Regions from separate parts of the Telluria sp. GW821-FHT07G12 genome, predicted to be linked through region 4. Evidence: predicted binding sites of a transcription regulator. Region 4 holds the regulator's gene; each other region holds the start of a gene.
What was found. Region 4 encodes sigma-54, which starts transcription at its own class of promoters, with help from an activator protein. Its sites were predicted from a motif close to TGGCANGNAANCTGCTTT; they were not measured.

Region 1 (5,502 bases), on a different contig from region 4:
GAGGCGCTGAATATCCCGCCCTCCTCGCTCTCCTTCCACTTGAAGGAGCTCACCCACGCGAACCTGATCGTGCCGCGCCAGGAAGGCCGCTTCGTCATCTACGCCGCGCAGTTCGACACCATGAACGCCCTGCTCGGCTTCCTGACCGAAAACTGCTGCGGCGGCATGCCCTGCATCACGTCCTGCAAGCCCTGAAGCCCTCCCATGAACGTCCTCTTCCTCTGCACCGGCAACTCCTGCCGCTCCCTCATCAGCGAAGCCGTCTTCAACCACCTGGCCCCCGCAGGCTGGCACGCCATCAGCGCCGGCAGCCAGCCCACCGGCAAGCTCAATGTTGGCGCACTCGCCCTGCTCGCCGCCAAAGGCATCCCGACCGAGGGCTACTACAGCAAATCCTGGAACGCGCTGCCGGTGACGCCGGACATCGTGGTGACCGTCTGCGCCAGCGCCGCCGGCGAAACCTGCCCGGCCTATCTGGGCTCGGTTATGCGCACGCACTGGGGCGTGGAAGATCCCAGCCACGTCACAGGCAGCAAAGAAGAAATCGACGCCGCCTTCGAACAAGCCTATGCGATCCTGCGCGCCCGCATCGAAGCCTTCCTGGCGCTGCCGCTGGACGAACTGAAAGACGACCGCGCGAAGCTCAAGGCTGAACTCGACCGCATCGGCAGCATCGGCGCCTGAAGGACTTTCGTGCTCATCGCTTTCCTCATCTTCCTGGCCACCCTCACCCTCGTCATCTGGCAGCCGCGCGGCCTGGGCATCGGCTGGAGCGCGTCCGCCGGCGCGGCCGTGGCCCTGCTCGCCGGCGTCATCCACGTCAGCGACATCCCGACCGTCTGGCACATCGTCTGGAATGCCACCGGCGCCTTCGTCGCCGTGATCGTCATCAGCCTGCTGCTCGACAAGGCCGGCTTCTTCGAGTGGGCCGCGATGCACGTGGCGCGCTGGGGCGGCGGCAATGGCCGGCGCCTGTTCACGATGCTGGTGCTGCTGGGCGCCGCCGTGGCCGCGCTGTTCGCGAACGACGGCGCCGCGCTGATCCTCACGCCCATCGTCATCGCGATGCTGGCGGCGCTGCGCTTTTCGCCCCGCGCCACGCTGGCCTTCGTGATGGCGGCCGGCTTCATCGCCGATACCGCCAGCCTGCCGCTGGTGGTATCGAATCTCGTCAACATCGTCTCGAGCGACTACTTCGATGTCGGCTTCGCCCGCTACGCTGCGGTGATGGCGCCGGTGAACCTGGTGTCGGTGGCCGCGACGCTGGCCGCGCTGCTCTGCTTCTTCCGCAAGGACATCCCCGCCGACTACGACCTGGCCCAGCTCAAGCGCCCGGCCGATGCGATCCACGACCGCGCCACCTTCCTGACCGGCTGGTGGGTGCTGGCGATGCTGCTGGCGGGCTTCTTCTGGCTGGACGATGCCGGCGTGCCGATCAGCGCCGTGGCCGCGGTAGGCGCCGTGTTGCTGCTCGCGGTGGCGGCGCGCGGCCACAGGATCTCGACCCGCGAGGTCCTGCGCGGGGCGCCGTGGCAGGTGGTCGTGTTCTCGCTGGGGATGTACCTGGTGGTGTACGGCCTGCGCAATGCGGGACTGACCAATTACCTGACCGCTCTCCTCGACCGCTGCGCCGAACATGGCGTCTGGGGCGCGGCGCTCGGCACCGGCTTCATCACCGCCATCCTGTCGTCGATCATGAATAATATGCCGACCGTGCTGGTGGGTGCACTGGCCATCGACGCCAGCGCCGCCGAGGGCGTGGTGCGCGAGGCGATGGTGTACGCGAACGTCATCGGCGCCGACCTCGGGCCGAAGATCACGCCCATCGGCAGCCTCGCCACCCTGCTCTGGCTGCACGTGCTGTCGGCGAAGGGCATCCGCATCTCCTGGGGCGCCTACTTCCGGACCGGCATCCTGCTGACGCTGCCGATCCTGCTGGCGACCCTGTGCGCGCTCGCCATCCGTTTAAGCTGAGCCCAAGGAACCGACATGGACAAGATCTCCGACCTCCCCAACATCAAGCCCGAGCTGCTGGACCTGCCCACCCTCGACAAGCTCGAACCGGCCGGCCAAATGGACCACCCGCCGCGCATCCTGATGCTGTACGGGTCCCTGCGCGAACGCTCCTTCAGCCGCTTCCTGACCTTCGAAGCCGCGCGCATCCTGGAGCACTTCGGCGCGGAGGTGAAGATCTTCGATCCGATGGAACTGCCGATGGTGGGCAGCGTGCCGGAGACGCATCCGAAGGTGGTCGAGCTGCGCGAGCTGTGCCTGTGGTCGGAAGGCCAGGTGTGGTGCAGCCCGGAACGCCACGGCGCGGTCACCGCGGTCATGAAAAACCAGATCGACTGGATTCCGCTGGAGATGGGTGCGATCCGGCCGAGCCAGGGGCGCACGCTGGCGGTAATGCAGGTCTGCGGCGGATCGCAGTCCTTCAATGTCGTGAATACCCTGCGCCTGCTGGGGCGCTGGATGCGCATGTTCACCATTCCGAACCAGTCCTCGGTGCCGATGGCCTACAAGGAGTTCGACGAGGCCGGCCGCATGCGGCCATCGGCCTACTACGACCGCGTCGTCGACGTGATGGAGGAGCTGGTCAAGATGACGCTGCTGCTGCGCGGCCGCGCCGATTATCTGACGGACCGCTACAGTGAGCGCAACGAGCGGGCGCGCAAGGCGATCGACCGGCAGATCGAAAAGTTATAGCACTGGCACGTGCTCGACTACGTCGGCGCGGGGCTGGCTTCGCAGGGCCTGAGCTATGACGACGTCCTTTCGAGCACCGTCTACATGCAGGACCTGAACGAGTTCGCGGCCATGAACGCGGTCCACGGCCAGTACTTCAAGAAGGATCCGCCGGCCCGCGCCACGATCCAGGTGGCGCGCATCCCACGCGATGCCAGGATCGAAATCGTCATCGTCGCCGGACGCCGGTAGTCAGCTCGCCCTGCCCCGCAAGGCCTGCCGGTACACGAACTGCCGCAGGCAGCTCGCGACAAGCCCCAGTATTTATGACTGGCAGTCACAAATCCGCTGTCGAGATTCTTTACACCCGGCACCCTGGAGTGGACGCTCGAAGTTTCAAGGCTTTGATTACTCTCACAATTTTCCTGTTGGCACAGATGTTTCTTAATATCACCTTATATTTCTTTATATTAATTTAAGGCAACCATGAAATCGACCGTTTTCAACACCCTCCGCGCAGCCGCTCTGGCAAGCGCTGCCTTCGTCGCCACCAGCGCCGCCAACGCGACGCCGCTGAGCTTCGACTGGGCCGCCACCGCCACCCAGGCCAGCACGGGCGTGAACGTCGGCGACAAGATCAGCGGCACCATTACCTACGACACCACCGGTGCGGTCAAATCCAACGGCAACGCCTGGCAAGGCACCGGCTACCAGTACTACACCACGCCGTCGGTAACGACCACGGTCACGTTCGGCGGCCATACGGAAACGCTGAGTCTGTATGCCATGATCGTGAACGATTTTTCGATGTGGGGCGGCGACGAAGTGATCTTCCGCGCCAACACCTCGCCTTTCGGCGCCTTCGAGTTCGACCTGGTCGATTCCACGATGAAGGCGCTGTCCAGCCTGGACCTGCCGACGACGATCGACGGGACCGCCTTTGGCAGGACCTATTTCTCGCTCGGCAACTATCCTGACCGCTTTGTCGGCACGATCGGCAAGTTCGAGGCCTCCGCCCCGAGCGATGTGTCGGAACCGGCAAGCCTGGCCCTGTTCGGCGCGGCGCTGGCCGGACTGAGCCTTGCGCGCCGCAAGCGTATGCCCTGAACTCATGGCTCTGTAACCAGAAGAAATCCGCTCCGGCGGATTTTTTTGTTTACAAGTCGTCTTTTGTCGTGAAACTGTATCAAAATGTCCAGTCTGTACGGCAATTACGCTTTACAAGGACTTGCTCTTATACAATGCCGGCATCAAGGAGAGCATCATGTATCGTGTACTGTTGGTCGAAGACGACCCCCGCCTGGCGGAGCTCGTCACGGAATACCTGTCCAGTTATGAATTTTCGGTGGACCTCGTCACCCGGGGCGACACCGCGCTCGAACACTTCAAGCAGAGCGCGCCCGATATCGTCGTGCTCGACCTGATGCTGCCCGGCATGGACGGCATGGTCGTCTGCCGCCAGATCCGCGAGCAGTCCGAGGTGCCGATCCTGATCCTGACGGCGCGCGAAGACACCTACGACGAAGTCTCGGGCCTGGAACAGGGCGCGGACGACTTCGTCAACAAGCCGGTCCAGCCGCGCGTGCTGCTGGCGCGCCTGCGCGCCCTGCTGCGCCGGACCCAGGCCAAGGCGGCGCCGGATACCCGGGTGCTGGAATTCGGCGGCTTGCGCATCATGACCAACGACCGCAGCGTCAGCTGGCGCGGCCAGCCGTGCGTGCTCAGCAATACCGAGTACAAGCTGCTGCTGGTGCTGGCCGAGGCGGCCGGGCGCGTGCTGTCGCGCGACGAGCTGCTCAAGAAGATGCGCGGCATCGAGTTCGATGGCCTGGACCGCAGCATCGACAACTGCATCTCCAAGCTGCGCAAGAAGTTCGACGACAACCTGTCGGAAAAGATCAAGACCGTGTGGGGCGAGGGTTACCTGTTCTCGCCCTCGGCCTGGAACTGATTATCTGCCGCCCGAACAATCGATGAAGCTTCCCGTCGTATAGGAAGCTTCATCGGACAACAGCCACAGGACGGCGCGCGCCACCTCCTCCGCTTGCCCGCCCCGCCCCATCGGCACCGAGCCTTGCAGGCGGTTGACGCGTCCCGGCTCGCCGCCGCTGGCGTGCATCTCCGTATCGATCAGGCCGGGCCGCACGCCGTTCACACGGATGCCTTCGTTCGCCACTTCCTTCGCCAGCCCGATCGTCAGCACGTCCAGCGCCGCCTTCGAGGCCGCGTAGTCGACGTACTCGCCGCTCGAGCCCAGCACGGCGGCGCGCGAGGAGACGTTGACGATCGCCCCGCCGCTGCCGCCCTGCTTCGTCGACATGCGCCGCACCGCTTCGCGTGCGCAGATGAAACTGCCGGTGACGTTGGTGGCGAAGATGCGCTCGATGCGCGCCGCATCCATCTGCTCGACCCGCATCTGGCGCGCCAGGATGCCGGCGTTGTTGACCAGGGCGTCGAGGCGGCCGCAGCGCGCGTCGATCTCCGCGAACATGCGCATGACCTCGTCTTCGCGGGACACGTCGGCCTGCACGGCGAAGGCGCTGCCGCCGGCGTCTTCGATGGCGCGCACGAGCTCCATGGCGGCATCGAGGCCGGAACGGTAGTTGATGCAGACTTGGTAGCCGCGCTGCACGGCCAGCAGCGCGCAGGCGGCGCCGATGCCGCGGCTGGCGCCGGTGATGAGGATGGTCTTTTTAGTCATGCGCTCAAGAATAGCGCATGGTGCTGTTATTCGAACAGCGGAAGAATCGCCAGCGGCGCATTGAAGGTCGCCACCTGGCCGCGCTCGGGGCCGGCGGCAAAGCGGTAGACCACGAC
Region 2 (5,502 bases), on a different contig from region 4:
CCTCGAGGAAGCTGTCCATGCCGCCCTTGCCGCTGGCTTCGAAGGGGATGCCGGCCGCGCGCAGTTCCGCAAAATTCCCTTCCGGGCAGTCCTGGGTGAACTTCCAGTACACCACCGCCATCACCAGCATCAGCACGCCCGGCACCAGCAGGGCCACGCGCCAGCCCATGGTCTCGCTCACGCCCAGCATGATCACGGCGCCCATCAGCAGCGGCATGGTGGCTTGCGCGACGCCGCCGCCGCTGTTGCCCCAGCCGGCCGCCGCCGCGTTGGCGGTGCCGACCACGCGCGGGCCGAACATCACCGAGGTGTGGTACTGGGTGATCACGAAGCTGGCGCCGACCGCGCCGATCCCGAGGCGGAACAGCAGGAAGCTCTCGTAGCTCTGGGCCATGGCCACGCCCAGCGCGGGAATCGCGCCGAGGGCCAGCAGACCGGTATAGGTCTTGCGCGGACCGAAGCGGTCGCACAGCGGGCCCACCAGCAGGCGCACGATGATGGTGATGGCGACGGCCGCGATATTGATGTCGGCGATCTGCGCCATCGACAGGTGGAACTCGCCTTTGATGACCGGCATCAGCGGCGCGCAGGCGAACCAGGCGAAGAAGCAGACAAAGAAGGCCACCCAGGTCAGGTGAAAAGCACGCATCTGCGGCGTACTGAAGGAGAACAGCTTGATCGAATTTGCCTTGGCCATGAATCGCTCCCGAAAAAAAGAAAGGCGCCCGCTGCGTAACCGGGCACATTCAGCATGTGCTCGGGTGCAGCGGACGCCGTTGTCCGTCAAACTCTAGTTCATGGGATCGCCGTTGATCCTCGATGGGAGTGTTTGCAAGAGCCGTGCCAGACGGGCTTCCCTCTGGCGCGGGCCGCAAGGCTCAGCGCATGCGCTTCATTGCGGTGCACCATGCGCGAAAACAGGGCGCGCCGCTGCACCGTCAAAGGCAGAGATATAAGCCAGCGGATCGCTGCCGTTCCAGACCCTGCCGTCCATCAGCACCGATGAGCGCAACAGGCCGGCGGGCACCGCCACGCCCGCCAGCTCGGCGGCTTCGCGGTACAGGCCGACCCGGTTGACGCGGGCGGCGACCGCCAGGTAGTCCGGGTCTTCGCGCAGCAGGCCCCAGCGCCGGTGCTGGGTCATGAACCACATGCCGTCGGACAGCCAGGGGAAGTTCGCGTCGCCGCGGGCGTGGAAGTGCAGCGGGTCGGGGTCGAGCCAGCGCCGTCCCAGCCCGTCTTCGTAGCGGCCCTGCAGGCGCGCGCCGATGATGTCGCGGCCGGCGTTCACCCAGGCCGGGCTGGCGAGGATCTCGGCGGTGGCGTCGCGGTGTTCGGGCGAGGCGTCGATCCAGCGCCCCGCTTCCAGCAGCGCCGCCACCAGCGCGCGGCAGGCCTGCGGATTGGCGTCGGCGAAGGCGGCGGTGGCGCCCAGCGCCTTGCCCGGATGGTCGGGCCAGACGTCCTGGCTGGCCGCCACCGTGACCCCGCTGCCGTCCAGCACCGCCAGCGCACCCCAGGGTTCGCCGGCGCAGAAGCCGTCGATGTGCCCTGCCGCCAGGCTGGCCGCCATCTGCCCCGGCGGCACGGTGGCGGCCTGGATGTCGCGCAGCGGATCGATGCCGGCCGCGGCGAGCCAGTAATACAGGAACATCGCGTGGTTCCCGGTCGGGAAGGTATGGGCAAACGTGAACTTGCGGCGGCTGCGGCGCATGTGGGCCGCCAGCGATGGTCCGTCGACCACGCCCTGCTCCGCCAGCGCGCGCGACAGGGTAATGGCCTGGCCGTTGCGCGACAAATTCATCAGCACGGCCATGGGCACGGCGCGCGAGCCGATGCCCATCTCCACGCCATATAGCAGTCCGTACAGCACATGGGCCACGTCCAGGCTGCCCGCGATCAGGCGGTCGCGCATGCCCGACCAGGAATGCTCGCGGCTGAGGGCCAGCTTGACGCCGTATTGTTCGTCCAGGCCGAGCACGGAAGCCATCACCAGCGGCGCACAGTCGGTGAGCGGCATGAAGCCGGCGCGAATGATGGTTTGTTCGCCTGTCAAAGTAAATCCTCCACATCCAAAATCCGCTGCGCCACCTCGCCCAGCTTCAACTTCCGGTTCATCGCCATGCTGCGCAGCTTCTGGAAAGCCTGCTCCTCGCTCAAGCCGCTGCGCGCCATCAGCACGCCCTTGGCCCGCTCGACCAGCTTGCGGTCGGCCAGCTGGCGGCGGGTATCCGACAGTTCGTCCAGCAGCTTGCGCTCGCGCCGGAAGCGCGCCAGCGCCACGTCCAGCACGGGTTTCACGCGCTCGGCCTGCAGCCCGGCCACGATATAGGCCGAGACGCCGGCGTCGATGGCGGCGTCCATTCTTGCCGGGTCCTGGTCGTCGGTGAATAGCACGATGGGGCGCGGCTCGTCGCGCGTGGCGATCACGATGTGCTCGAGCACGTCGCGGGCGTCGGATTCGCTGTCGATGATGATCATGTCCGGCTGGATCTGGGCGATCCGCTCGGGCAGGAAGATATCGGCGGGCAGCGAGGCGACGATGTCGTAACCGGATTCCAGCAGCCCGATGCGCAGCGCCGTGTTGCGTTGCGCCTGGGCGACCATGGCCTGTTCGCCGACGCAAGGCGTGGTGTTGACCACGACGATACGCAGATGACGCTGAACGGAAGGGGGCGAATTCATGCCTTAGGGATATGCAAGTTTTGGGCCAGACCCAAGAGACTGCATCCGGAGAGATATTTCCAATGCGTATATCAGGAGTAAAGAGCGGCCACAGTTTGCTTCCAGAAAACATTCACAAAACTAATGGAGAACATCACGAACTAAAAGTTCCCTTATTTCTGAAGTCTACCTATACTGCAACGCAACATCACAGTATTTATCGGGAGAACTTCATGAGCACAGCAACCATCACCCAGGCGCAGGACAAGGGACTGCGCCACCAGTTTGCAGAGACCGTCCGCAACATCCGCGACTTCGCGATCGAACTGTATGCCGCACACGGCGGCTGGTTCGTGCACGACGCCGGCCAGCCGGCCAGCATCGCCATCGCCCGCGCCAACCAGAAGAGCCGCCGCGAACTGCTGTCGCTGGCCGCCGACGCGGAATCCCATAGCCCGGCCCTGTCGGCCGAACTGCGCAATCTCGCTTCCAAATAATCGAGGACATCATCATGACTCCAGTCGAATACGTCACCGTCGCCATCTCGGCCCTGGCCATCGTCACCCGCATCGTCTTCTTCATCCGCAACCCGTCCGTGACCACCCCGGCCGAACTGTGGATCGCGGAACACCCGCAAATGAAGGAAGTCGGCTAAGCACCGACCAGTCGTACCGCTCGCTTCTCCACACGCCCGGCATTGGCCGGGCGTCGTCGTTTACGGCCCGTACGTACGCATGCACGCGACGCATGCATATAGAATTCCCGCCCTGCATTAATGTCGGCTGAGCTAGAATGTTTTTTTGCAATTTCTACTCCGACAACCGACGATGCGCCTTCCTCTCTCCGCTTCCGCTCTCACCGTCCTGGCCGCCCTGCTGGCCGCTCCTGTCCTGGCCTCCACGCCGGTGACCCTCGACCAGGCCATGGCCCATCCCGACTGGATCGGCACGCCGGTGGAAGCCGCATGGTGGAGCTGGGACGGCAAGCAGGTCCTGTACAAACAGAAGCGCACCGGTTCGCCGCTACGCGACATTTTCCAGACCAACGCCACCGCCGGCATCGACAAGGCCAGGCTAGTGAGCGATGCCGAGCTGGCCAAGATCGACAGCCCCGACGTCGCGTACAACCGCGAACGCACCCGCGCCATCCTGCTGCGCAACGGCGACCTGTTCGAGCGCGACCTGAAGACCGGTGAGCTGGTGCAGATCTCGCGTGCGAGCGGCGTCGCCATCGGCGCCGTGCAGTATTCCGCCGACGGCCGCAGCGTGCAGTTCCGCGTCGGCGACGACTGGGCCAGCTGGGACCGCGCCAGCCGCCTGATCTCGCCGGTGGCAGTGCCGCGCGCCGCCAAGGATCCGAATGCCGCTCCGGAAGCGGACGCGCTACGCGACATGCAGCTGCGCCTGATCGCCACTCTCAAGCGCCAGAAGGACGAACGCGAAGCCCAGCGCAACCGCGCCGAAGAAGAGCGCCGCGCCGACCCGACCCGCGCGCCGGCCCCGGTCTACCTCGGCGACAAGCTGGCGATCGTCACCTCGCACCTGTCGCCGGACGGGCGCTGGCTGCTGGTGGTCACTGGTCCGAAGGACGCCGACAAGGGCCGCGCCGGCAAGATGCCGCGCTACGTGACGGAATCGGGCTACGAAGAGACTTCGGACGAGCGCACCCGCGTCGGACGCAAGGACCCGCGCCCGCACGGCCTCAAGCTCGTCAACCTGCAGACGCGCGAGGTGAAGGACCTGTCCTTCGACGTCCTGCCGGGCATCAAGGACGATCCGCTGGCTGCGCTGCGTACCGAGCACAAGCTCGAGGCGATCAAGGGCAACCGCCCGGTCAAGATCGGCTTCGGCGGCGAAACGGTCGTGTGGAGCAGCAACGGCGCGAATGCCGCGGTGATGCTGCGCTCGGTCGACAACAAGGACCGCTGGATCGCCACCGTCGACCTGCCGCGCGCCGCGCTCAAGCCGGTGCACCGCCTGACGGATCAGGCCTGGGTCAACTTCGACAACAGCGAATTCGGCTGGCTGCCGGACAACGGCACCCTGTGGTACCTGTCCGAGGAAAGCGGCTACTCGCACCTGTACACGCTGGACGCCGGCGGCCGCACCCGTGCCCTCACCTCCGGCAAGTGGGAAGCCTCGGACGTGGCCTGGTCGCGCGATGGCGACACCGCCTGGCTGCTCTGCAACCGCAAGACCCCGGGTACCTACGAGGTCTGCGCCGTCAATGCGAAGGATGGCGCCACCCGTGAAGTCAGCAGCCTGGATGGCGGCGTCGAGGACTTCCGCCTGTCGCCGGACCAGCGCAAGCTGCTGGTCCATTACTCCGGCCCCTACCTGCCGCCGCAGATCGCCACCCTGCCCTCGCATGGAGGCGAGGCGGTCAAGCTGACCGACACCCGCAGCGCCGACTTCAAGGCCCGCGACTGGATCCAGCCGCAATTCGTGGCGGTCCCCTCGACCCATGGCGCGGAGCCGATCTGGTCCAAGCTGTATCGCCCGGCCCAGCTCGAACCGGGTAAACAATATCCGGTGGTGATGTTCGTGCACGGCGCCGGCTACCTGCAGAACGTCTCGCACCGCTATACGCCCTACTTCCGCGAGCAGATGTTCCACAACCTGCTGGTGCAGAAGGGCTACGTGGTGCTGGACATGGACTACCGCGCCTCGAAAGGCTATGGCGCCAAATGGCGCAACGCGATCTACCGCCAGATGGGTCACCCGGAGCTGGAGGACTACCTGGACGGCGTGAACTGGATGGTCGCCAACCAGCAGGGCGATGCGAAGAACGTCGGCGTCTACGGCGGCAGCTACGGCGGCTTCATGACCTTCATGGCGC
Region 3 (5,502 bases), on a different contig from region 4:
ATCCTGTTCCTGACCCCGACCTTCGTGCTCCTGATTACCGCGGTGTTCCTGAAGCGCCGCATCGGCGCCGCCCAATGGCTGGCGCTGGGCCTGTCCTACTGCGGCATCGTGCTGGTGTTCGTGCACGACCTCGGCGCGGGCGCCGGCAGCATCGTGACCGGCTCGCTGCTCGTGCTCGGCTCGGCGGTGGCCTACGCGGCCTACCTGCTCGGCACCGGCGAGATGGTCCGGCGCATCGGCTCGCTGCGCCTGGTCGCGTACGCGATGTGCGTCTCGAGCGTGGCCTGCATCGCACAGTTCTTCATACTCCGTCCGGCCAGCCTGCTGATCCAGCCGCTGCAGGTCTACGGCCTCTCGCTCGTGAACGGGATATTCTGTACCATCTTCCCGGTCTTCATGACCATGAACGCGGTGCAGCGCATCGGCGCCCCGACCGCCTCGCAGGCCGGCATGATCGGCCCGGTGTCCACCCTGTTCCTGGGCTGGGCGCTGCTGGGCGAGCCGATCACGGCCGTGCAGCTGGCCGGGACCGGCCTGGTGCTGGCGGGGATCTATCTGCTGTCGCTTAAAAAAACCTGAAGGGATTCTATGAAACCACGCATTGCCCTGATCGCGCACGACAAGAAAAAAGACGACATGATCGCGCTCGCCGGCGAATACCGCGAGTTCCTGGCCGGCTGCAAGCTGACCGCCACCGGCACCACTGGCGGACGCCTCATCAATGAACTCGGCCTCGACGTCGAGCGCATGCATTCCGGTCCGCTGGGCGGCGACCTGCAGATCGGCGCCCACCTCGTCAACGGCGAGATCGACTGCGTGATTTTCCTGCGCGACCCGATGACGCCGCAGCCGCACGAACCCGACATCAACGCCCTGGTGCGCGCCTGCGACGTGCACAACATCCCCTGCGCGACCAACGTCTCGAGCGCGCGCCTGGTCCTGACCCGATTGAGCGAACTGTCCTGAACGAGGAGAAGAGAAGATGGCGAAAGCGATCCGTTATGCGCGCACCGGCGGTCCCGAGGTGCTCGAGTATGTCGACGTCGAGGTGGGCGAGCCCGGGCCTGGCGAAGCGCGCGTGCGCAACCATGCGATCGGCCTGAACTTCATCGACGTCTACTTCCGCAACGGCCTGTATCCGGCCACGCTGCCGAGCGGCCTGGGCAATGAAGGGGCAGGGGTGGTCGAGGCGGTGGGCGAGGGCGTGAGCCACGTCAAGCCGGGCGACCGCGTGGCCTATGCGGCGCGTCCGAACGGCGCCTACAGCGAGCTGCGCACCATGCCGGCCGATATCCTGGTCAAGCTGCCCGACGGGATCGACTTCGAGACCGGCGCCGCGATGATGCTGCAGGGCCTGACGGTGCAGTACCTGTTCCGCCAGACCTATCCGCTGAAGGCCGGCGACACCATCCTGTTCCACGCGGCGGCCGGCGGCGTCGGCCTGATCGCCTGCCAGTGCGCGCGCGCGATGGGCGTGAACCTGATCGGTACGGTGGGGGCAAACGAGAAAGCGGAGCTGGCGAGAAGCCACGGCGCCGCCCACGTCATCAACTACAACACCGAGGATGTGGTGCAGCGCGTGCTCGAGATCACGAATGGCGCCAAGGTGCCGGTGGTTTACGATTCGGTAGGCAAGGACACCTTCATCCGTTCGCTCGACTGCCTGGCGCCGCGCGGCCTGATGGTCAGCTTCGGCAACTCGTCCGGCGCGGTGCCGCCGTTCGCGCTGAGTGAGCTGGCCTCGCGCGGTTCGCTCTACATCACGCGCCCGACGCTGCAGACCTATGCGGCGAAGCGCGAAGACCTGGAAGCGATGGCCGCCGACCTGTTCCAGATGGTCGCCAGCGGCCAGGTCAAGATCGAGATCCACCAGCGCTTCCCGCTGGCGGATGCGGCGCAAGCCCACATCGCGCTGGAATCGCGGCGCACCACCGGTAAAACCATCCTGCTGCCATGACCGCCATGAGAGAGTTCAGCGACGATAACGATCCACCCATCGAACCGCAGCAGGGCGACAGCCCACGCTTCGGGCGCCTGCTGGCGGTGCTGGCGCTGGCCATCCTGCTGATCGTGGCGATTACCGTGCTGTCGGAAACCTATCTTGCCTAGCCTGCGCCGGTGCGGCGTGCCGCACCGGACTGTCGAAATTTCTTACAGTTCTGTTTGGATTGTGGCTCCCTATCGATGTAAATAATTGAATTTATTCACTTATTTCCTTGTGGCACATATTGTGCTTGCCCTGCCGGGTTGACTATAACCAGGGGAGAGCCATATGAGACTGACGAAAAAACTGCTAGCTGCCGCCGTGCTGGCTGGCTCCGCTGCGTCGGCTTTTGCAGCCCCGATCTACGTGGGTGCGTGGAATCTGTTCAGCGGCGAGGATTGGCAGGCCAAACCGCCCACCTATACCGCCCAGGAAGCCGCCGCAGCGCTGTTCGGCGGCCTCGCGAGCGACTACCTGATCTCGACTTTGGGCGACGATGCCGGCACGATCAACCGGATGGCATGGTATGACCGACTGGGCGTCGGCACGGGAATGTTCGCACAGGACTACCGCGTGGATGGCGGCGAGCTCGGCAAGTACGACGCCACGGGCGACAGCTCGGCAATGGTCATGGATAACGCCTACGGCCGGAACTTGGTTAACTACGCCTTCCGGATCGACAGCACCGACGTGCCCGAACCGCTCAGCCTCGGCCTGATGGGTCTGGGCCTGGCCGGCCTGGCCGCCGCGCGCCGCCGCAAGGCCGGCTGACGCCTTCGCGGCCAACAAAAAAGCCGGGGCGGCATTCCGACCCCGGCTTTGTCGTTTGCGGCTTCGGCTCAACCGTTCCGCGGCTCCTGCTTCAACTCGATCACCCGCGCGCCGCCGTTCGGCCCGGGGAAACCTTCGAACGCGCTCTGCACCAGCGCCGGCATCACCGCCGGCGTCGACATGGTCTTGCTCACATTGCGCACCGTGACGTCGAACAGGCGTTTGTTGTCGGCCACCGAGGTGATCGCGACCTGCACCTGGCGGTGGTAGCGGTGCTCTTCCTCGACCTCGTAGCGCGGCACCGGGCCCCAGAAGGGGTCGTAGAAGGGACTGTACAGGCCGCGGCCCCAGTAGCCACGGCGCAAGCCGCCGTAGCCGAAGCGCGCCGAATACGGGTAGAAGGGCGCATACGACGGGTAGATCACCTGGGTCGGCACGTCGACCGTGACGAAGCGCACCGCCACCTTCATGGCCGGCGCTTGCGGCGCCTCATGGAAGCCGAGGCGCGTCAGCTGGCCGCGCACCAGGTTCTGGTAGTTTTGCAGCTCCAGGGTGTTGTCCTGCGGGGCCGGCGCCTCGAAGGCATAGCTCTTGTCGGCGATCTGCGCCGGCCATTGGTGAAAGGTGGTGACGTCACTGCGGATCGTGGTCGCGCAGCCGCCCAGCAGCAGGCTCAGCGATGCCACCGCCGTGATCATTGTGCGTTTCATGACTTGCTCCATCTGGCTGTCTTTTCGTCAATCGGAATTTCTCAGGGGTACAGCTTACCGCCCCTGTTCAATTTACGGAAACACATTTACGAGTGCTTACGGCAGCTACAGTGCGATACATGGACATCGTTCCGAAAACAGGGAATCGAAGCATGCCGCCGCTATTGGTAAAATAAGCATTCATTCCACCATCGTTCGCGGACCCCAACCATGCGCACCGATACGCCCCAGACTATCTACCGTAAGGACTACACGGCTCCCACCTACCTGGTCGACACCGTGGAACTCGGCTTCGACCTCGATCCCGCCCGCACCATCGTCGCCAACCGCATGACGATGCAGCGCAATCCGGACAGCATCCGGCGCGACATCGAACTGTACGGCGAAGATATCGAGCTGGTGGCGATCCGCCTGAACGGCAGGACCCTGGACGAGGGCGCCTACGCGATCGAAGGCAGCATCCTGCGCATCCCGGACGCGCCGGACAGCGTGACGCTGGAGATCGAGACCATCTGCGTTCCCGAGAACAATACGACCCTCAGCGGCCTCTACGTCTCGAACGGCAATTTCTACACCCAATGCGAAGCCGAGGGCTTCCGCCGCATCACCTTCTTCCCCGACCGTCCGGACGTGATGGCCAAGTACATGGTGATGCTGCGCGCCGACAAGCAAAAATTCCCGGTCCTGCTCTCGAACGGCAACCTGGTCGAGGAGGGTGAGCTGCCCGACGGCCGCCACTACGCCAAGTGGGAAGACCCGTTCAAGAAGCCGTCCTACCTGTTCGCGCTGGTGGCCGCGCGCCTGGTGTGCCAGGAGGAAGAATTCAAGCTCCAGGACGGCCGCACGGCATTACTCCAGGTGTGGGTGGAAGAGGGCAACCTCGACAAGACCGATTACGCGATGCAGTCGCTCAAGCGCAGTATCCGCTGGGATGAAGAGCGCTGGGACCTCGAGCTCGACCTCGACCGCTTCATGATCGTCGCCGTCGGCGACTTCAACATGGGCGCGATGGAGAACAAGGGCCTGAACATCTTCAACACCAAGTTCGTGCTGGCCAATCCGCGCGTCGCCACCGACATCGACTTCCAGGGCATCGAAGCCGTGGTCGGCCACGAATACTTCCACAACTGGACCGGCAACCGCGTGACCTGCCGCGACTGGTTCCAGCTGTCGCTGAAGGAAGGCCTGACCGTGTTCCGCGACCAGGAATTCTCGGCCGACATGATCGATACGGACACCGGCCGCGCCGTGACCCGCATCGACCAGGTGCGCACCCTGCGCCAGGCCCAGTTCCCGGAAGACGCCGGCCCGATGGCCCACCCGGTGCGCCCCGACTCCTTCGTCGAGATCAATAACTTCTACACCGTCACCGTGTACGAGAAGGGCGCCGAAGTGGTCCGCATGTACCAGACCCTGCTGGGCCGCGAAGGCTTCCGCAAGGGCATGGACCTGTACTTCGCCCGCCACGACGGCCAAGCCGTCACCTGCGACGATTTCCGCATGGCGATGGCCGACGCCAACGGTCGCGACCTGACCCAGTTCGAGCGCTGGTACAGCCAGGCCGGCACCCCCATCGTGCAGGCCGAGACCCGCTACGACGAAGCCGCCCGCACCTACGAGCTGCGCCTGATCCAGTCCTGCCCGGCGACTCCGGGCCAGGCCGAGAAGCTGCCCTTTCATATTCCGGTGGCCGTCGGCCTGCTGGGCAAGGACGGGCGCGACCTGCCGCTGACCATTGACGGCCAGCAGAAGGGCACCACCGCCGTGCTGGAACTGACGGAAGCGGATCAGACCTTCGTCTTCACCGAGGTACCGGAGCAGCCCACGCCCTCGATCCTGCGCGACTTCTCGGCCCCGGTGGTCCTGAAGCACGGCTACAGCGACGCCGAGCTGGTCCACCTGTTCAGCCACGACAGCGACCCGGTCAACCGCTGGGAAGCCGGCCAGCGCCTGGCGATGGGCCGCCTGCTGAAACTGACCGGCATGGCCGGCGCCAACGGCGGTCCGGATGGCCTGGACCTGGACGACGTCTTCATC
Region 4 (5,502 bases):
CGTCGACATCTCCCGCCCCGGCAGCAAGACCTCGGACCCGCTGCGCATCCGCACCGAGGCGCTGACCGTGCTGCCGGACGAGGAAATCTCGAAGACCGACAAGCCGATCCAGATGACGCTGGGTCACGCCTCCGCAACCGGGGTGGGCATGGTGGCCAACAACGCCACGCAGCAGCTGACGCTGGGCGGTCGCGGCCGGATCGTCTATCCGCCGCATGCCCAACGCTGACAGGACAAACCGAAAGGACCGCCTCCAATGAAAAAAATAATCGCCGTCGCCATGCTTTCGCTGGCCAGCCTGACAGCCTCGGCCGAGCGCGCCGATTCGCTCAAGCAGGCCCAGATCGATTTCGACAGCGGCCACATCGACGAAGCCACCCAGACGCGTATCCTGACCGGCAACGTGGTGCTGACGCGCGGCACCCTGCTGATCAAGTCGGACAAGGCCGTGCTGAAGGAAACCCCCGAGGGCTACATGCTGCTGACGCTGACGGCCGCACCGGGCAAAACCGCCAGCTTCCGCCAGAAGCGCGACGGCGGCCCGGACTTGTGGACCGAAGGCCAGGCCCAGCGCATCGAGTACGACGAGCGTACCGAGGTGGTCAAGCTGTTCGCCAACGCCATCGTCAAGCAGCTGGAAGGCAAGCGCATGACGAGCGAGGTGAACGGCCCCTTCATCTCCTACGACAACCGCACCGAGCAGGCCAACGTGTTCAACGACGCCAGCGGCGAAAGCAAGGCGGGCGGCGGCCGCAGCACCATCATTATCGCGCCGCGCCGTACTACGCCGGCCGCTGCGCCGGCAGGGAAGCAGTAACATGAAGCGCGCCCTCGCCGCCGCCCTCGCCACGCTGATGCTGGCGCCGCTCGCGCAGGCCGAGCGGGCGGATTCGCTCAAGCCCTTCAATGTCGAAGGCGACAAGGCGACAATCGACCAGGCCACCCAAACCGTGATCCTGACCGGCAATGTGATCGGCACCCGCGGCACCATGCTGCTGAAGGCCGAGCGCGCCGAGATCAGGGAAACGCCGGATGGCTATCGGACCGTGGTGCTGTTCGGGGCGAACGGCAAGACCGCGTCGTTTCGCCAGAAGCGCGACGGCGGCGCTGACGAGTGGGCCGAAGGCTACGGCGAGCGCATGGAATATGACGAGCGCACGGATGTCGTCAAACTGATCTCGCACGCCGTCATCAGGCAGCTGGACGGCCGCACCGTGACCAGAGAGATGAGCGGCCCGTTCATTTCCTACGACGCCCGCAAAGAAGTCCTGTTGAACATGAATGACGTGAGCGGCAGCGACAAGCCGGGCAAGGATCGCGTCAGCGTCACTTTTTACACGCGCCGCCCGGCCTCGGCAGCGCAACCGGAAGCAGGAAAGCAATGATGGATGTACAAGCAAACGCCGCCACGGCCGACATCGCATGCGGTGGCAGCACCCTGGTCGCCAAGGGACTGCAGAAAAGCTACGGCAAGCGCCTGGTGGTGCGCGACGTCTCGCTGGAGGTCGCCTGCGGCGAGGTGGTGGGACTGCTCGGCCCGAACGGCGCCGGCAAGACCACCTCGTTCTACATGATCGTGGGCCTGGTGCCGGCCGAAGCCGGCGCCATCGTCATCAACGGCACCGACATCACGAGCCTGCCGATCCACCGCCGCGCCATGCTCGGCCTGTCCTACCTGCCGCAGGAAGCCTCGGTCTTCCGCAAGCTGACGGTGGAAGAGAACATCCGCGCCGTGCTGGAACTGCAGCGCGAGAACGGCAAGCCGCTGAGCAAGGCGCGCATCCAGGAACGCCTGGACGAGCTGCTGGCCGAGCTGCAGATCGAGAAGCTGCGCGAGAACCCGGCGATGTCGCTGTCGGGCGGCGAGCGGCGTCGCGTGGAGATCGCGCGCGCGCTGGCCACCGATCCGCGCTTCGTGCTGCTGGACGAACCCTTCGCCGGCGTGGATCCAATTGCCGTGATCGAGATCCAACGTATCGTGCGCTTCCTGAAAGAGCGCGGCATCGGCGTCCTGATCACCGACCACAACGTGCGCGAGACGCTCGGCATCTGCGACCGTGCCTACATCATCAACCAGGGCGCCGTGCTGGCCTCGGGCCGTCCCGACGACATCATCGCCAACGAGTCCGTCCGCCGCGTCTACCTGGGTGAACACTTCAGGATGTAGTCATGAAACAGACGCTCCAACTCAAGACCTCACAGCATCTTGCGCTGACGCCGCAACTCCAGCAGTCGATCCGCCTGCTGCAGCTGTCCACGCTCGAACTCCACCAGGAGATCGAACAGGTCCTGGGTGAGAATCCGCTGCTCGAGCGCCTCGACGATCCGCTCGATCGCTCGGTGCGCCTGTTGGCGGACGGTGCGATCAACAACGGTGCGTCGACTTCCACCACGCCCGATTCGCCTCCCGCATCCGGGCAGGGCGAGGAAGGCAATGGCAGCGGCGGCGGCGAGTCGGAAGGCGGCGACAGCGGCGAGGCCGGCGGCGCCGAGCACGAGATGGAGTGGGGCGAATCGGGCCGCTCGGGCAGCGGCGGCGAGGAAGAGGACGGCCGCCCGCAGCTGGAAGCCAGCCCCATCTCGCTGCGCGAACACCTGATGGAACAGGTGCGCCTGACCTGCATCTCGCCGCGCGACTGCGCGCTGGTCGAGATCGTGGTCGACTCCCTCGACGACAACGGCTACCTGGAAGAATCGCTGGACGACATCCACGCGCGCATGCCGACCGAACTCGAGATCGAATTCGAGGAACTGCGCACCGCGCTGTCGATGGTGCAGAGCATGGACCCGCCGGGCGTGGGCGCACGCAGCGCCGCCGAATGCCTGGCCTTGCAGATCCGCCGCATGCCCGGCGTGGCGATGGTGACGCGGCGCATGGCGCTGGTCATCGTGGAGCGCTACCTGACCTGGTTCGCGCAGCGCGAATTCAACAAGCTCAAGAAGGCCCTCGACTGCGACGACGAAGACCTGCGCGAAGCCCAGGCCGTGATCCGCCAGTGCAATCCGCATCCGGGCGCGGCCTTCGCATCCGACGTCTCCGACTTCGTGGTGCCGGACGTGATCGTGCGCCGCGCGAAGGATGGCTGGAGCGTGCAGCTGAATCCGGAAGTGATGCCGCGCCTGCGCGTGAACAGCATCTACGCCGCCTTGCTGAAGCAGGGGAAATCGGAATCGCAGCTGAATGCGCAGTTGCAGGAAGCCAAGTGGCTGATCAAAAACATGCGCCAGCGCTTCGACACGATCCTGCGTGTCGCGCAAGCAATCGTCGAGCGCCAGCGGAACTTTTTTTCCCATGGCGCGGTTGCCATGCGGCCCCTTGTTTTACGTGAGATAGCTGATACACTAGGTCTACACGAGAGCACAATTTCTCGCGTCACAACTCAGAAATATATGCTGACGCCGCACGGCATGTTTGAGTTGAAGTACTTTTTCGGGAGTCACGTTGCGACCGAGGCAGGTGGTGAAGCATCCTCGACCGCGATACGCGCTCTCATCGTACAACTCACAGGAGCAGAAGACCCCAAGAACCCTTTATCCGACAGCAAGATCGCGGAGATGCTAGGGGAACAGGGAATGGTTATCGCACGCCGCACGGTCGCGAAATACCGTGAGGCGCTGAAGATCCCGCCCGTCAGCCTCCGCAAATCCTTGTAATAAGCTGCAGGGCACCCAGATACTGATAACCTGACAGCGCATCTTCAAAGGAGTGTGTATGAATCTCACTATCAGCGGACATCATCTCGATGTAACCCCAGCAATCCGTGAATACGTACAGAACAAGCTCGAACGCATCACCCGCCATTTCGATCAAGTGATCGACTCCCACGTCATCCTCTGCATTGACAATCTCACCGAGAAAGAAAAACGCCAGAAGGCCGAGATCAACCTGCGTGTTGCTGGGAAGATCGTTCACGTCGCCAGCGCTGCGCACGACCTCTACGCTGCGATCGACATGCTGATGGACCGCCTGGACAGGCAGGTTCAGAAGTACAAGCAGATGCTGCAGGACCACAGTCACACAGCACTAAAACGCATGGCCAACGAGGACATTGAAGGAGGAGAAGCTGCCGCTGCAGCGTGATCATTCCGCTGGCGCAGCATAAGCAAGACGAAGGGCGCATCAGGCGCCCTTTTCGTTTGGTAGGCCGCTACAATGCCGTTTTCCCATTCATAAATAAAAGAACATGAGCGAATACGTGCAGACCCGTGTGGCCAATGGCACCGGCATCATTACCCTGGATCGTCCCAAGGCCCTGAACTCGCTGTCGCTGGAAATGGTGCGCGCAATGACGGAGGCCTTGCTGGCCTGGCGCGAGGACGCTGGCGTCGACGCCGTCGTCATCACCAGCACCAGCGAGAAAGCCCTGTGCGCAGGCGGCGACATCCGTTTCTTCCACCAGGCCGGACATGCGAACCCGACTGGCGGCAGTGCTCTGCTGGAAGACTTCTTTACCGAAGAATACGCGCTCAACCACCTGATCCATTTTTATCCGAAGCCGTATATTTCTCTGATGGATGGCGTGGTGATGGGCGGCGGCATGGGCATCGCCCAGGGCGGCCCGGACACGGGCCTGCGCATCGTGACCGAACGCACCAAGATGGCGATGCCCGAAGTGAACATCGGCCTGTTCCCGGACGTCGGCGGCAGCCACTTCCTGTCGCATGCGCCGGGCGCGCTCGGCATGTACCTGGGCCTGACCGGACTGACCATCGGCGCCGCCGATGCGCTGTACGTCGGCCTGGCGGACGTGTTCGTGCCGGCTGCCGAACTGGCGGCCTTGAACGCGCTGATCGCGGCCACGCCGGGCGCGCAACTGGCGGAGGCGATCCGTGCCTTTGCGGCGCCGTTCGCGCAGCAGGCCGGCGCCAGCGAACTGCAAGCGCAGCGCGCGCTCATCGACAAGCACTTCGGCGCAGCGTCCGTGCAGGCGGTGATGTCCTCGCTCGAAGGCGACGACAGCCCCTTCGCACAGAAGGTTTTAAGCGCAATGCGCCAGCGCTCGCCCCTGATGATGTGCGTGACGCGCGAGATGCTGGTGCGCGGCGCCGCCATGGACGTGGCCGACTGCCTGCGCATGGAACGCTCGCTGGTGCGCCGCAACTTCGAGCACGGCGAAGTGCTGGAAGGCGTGCGCGCGCTGGTGATCGACAAGGACAATGCGCCGGCCTGGAATCCGCCGGCATTGGAGCAGGTGAGCCCGGAGATGGTGGCGCGCTTCTTCGAGCCGGTGTGGCCGGCCTACGCGCATCCGCTGCGTCATCTGGACTGAAGCGTCGTCCAGGCTCCTCTGTTTGCTGTAATGCATTGCAACATAATCACGGTGTTTTATGCGATGATTTCATCAGGCGATGAAATACCCGCATTGCCTGATAAAGCACAACAATAGAGGAGTCCGTTTTGTCGTTTCTGATCGTACTGGCCGCACTGGCCTTCCTGATGGTGGCCGCCTATCGCGGCTACAGCGTCATCCTGTTCGCACCGATCGCCGCCCTCGGCGCGGT

Region 1: a site for sigma-54 is predicted at 3,115-3,132, ahead of AC07PE_RS20180 (PEP-CTERM sorting domain-containing protein). Genes of this name have one in related genera too.
Region 2: a site for sigma-54 is predicted at 2,696-2,713, ahead of AC07PE_RS14260 (ANTAR domain-containing response regulator). Genes of this name have one in related genera too.
Region 3: a site for sigma-54 is predicted at 2,220-2,237, ahead of AC07PE_RS05070 (PEP-CTERM sorting domain-containing protein). Genes of this name have one in related genera too.

Annotation. Positions count from the first base shown of each region.
Region 1 is NZ_JBWKQA010000005.1:345,604-351,105, forward strand. It holds gene AC07PE_RS20155 (ArsR/SmtB family transcription factor) at 1-195, shown strand, start outside; gene AC07PE_RS20160 (arsenate reductase ArsC) at 205-684, shown strand; gene AC07PE_RS20165 (arsenic transporter) at 694-1,974, shown strand; gene arsH (arsenical resistance protein ArsH) at 1,990-2,706, shown strand; gene AC07PE_RS20175 (Rid family hydrolase) at 2,716-2,937, shown strand; gene AC07PE_RS20180 (PEP-CTERM sorting domain-containing protein) at 3,172-3,792, shown strand; gene AC07PE_RS20185 (response regulator) at 3,950-4,636, shown strand; gene AC07PE_RS20190 (SDR family oxidoreductase) at 4,637-5,386, opposite strand; gene AC07PE_RS20195 (hypothetical protein) at 5,413-5,502, opposite strand, start outside.
Region 2 is NZ_JBWKQA010000003.1:376,383-381,884, reverse strand. It holds gene AC07PE_RS14270 (MFS transporter) at 1-697, opposite strand, end outside; gene AC07PE_RS14265 (CmpA/NrtA family ABC transporter substrate-binding protein) at 893-2,056, opposite strand; gene AC07PE_RS14260 (ANTAR domain-containing response regulator) at 2,053-2,685, opposite strand; gene AC07PE_RS14255 (hypothetical protein) at 2,898-3,161, shown strand; gene AC07PE_RS14250 (hypothetical protein) at 3,176-3,319, shown strand; gene AC07PE_RS14245 (S9 family peptidase) at 3,492-5,502, shown strand, end outside.
Region 3 is NZ_JBWKQA010000001.1:1,069,752-1,075,253, reverse strand. It holds gene AC07PE_RS05090 (DMT family transporter) at 1-579, shown strand, start outside; gene AC07PE_RS05085 (methylglyoxal synthase) at 589-966, shown strand; gene AC07PE_RS05080 (quinone oxidoreductase family protein) at 983-1,957, shown strand; gene AC07PE_RS05075 (hypothetical protein) at 1,954-2,109, shown strand; gene AC07PE_RS05070 (PEP-CTERM sorting domain-containing protein) at 2,273-2,755, shown strand; gene AC07PE_RS05065 (DUF4136 domain-containing protein) at 2,824-3,465, opposite strand; gene pepN (aminopeptidase N) at 3,676-5,502, shown strand, end outside.
Region 4 is NZ_JBWKQA010000008.1:110,311-115,812, forward strand. It holds gene lptC (LPS export ABC transporter periplasmic protein LptC) at 1-229, shown strand, start outside; gene lptA (lipopolysaccharide transport periplasmic protein LptA) at 257-817, shown strand; gene lptA (lipopolysaccharide transport periplasmic protein LptA) at 819-1,385, shown strand; gene lptB (LPS export ABC transporter ATP-binding protein) at 1,385-2,167, shown strand; gene AC07PE_RS24185 (RNA polymerase factor sigma-54) at 2,170-3,654, shown strand; gene hpf (ribosome hibernation-promoting factor, HPF/YfiA family) at 3,713-4,081, shown strand; gene AC07PE_RS24195 (enoyl-CoA hydratase/isomerase family protein) at 4,185-5,270, shown strand; gene AC07PE_RS24200 (GntP family permease) at 5,399-5,502, shown strand, end outside.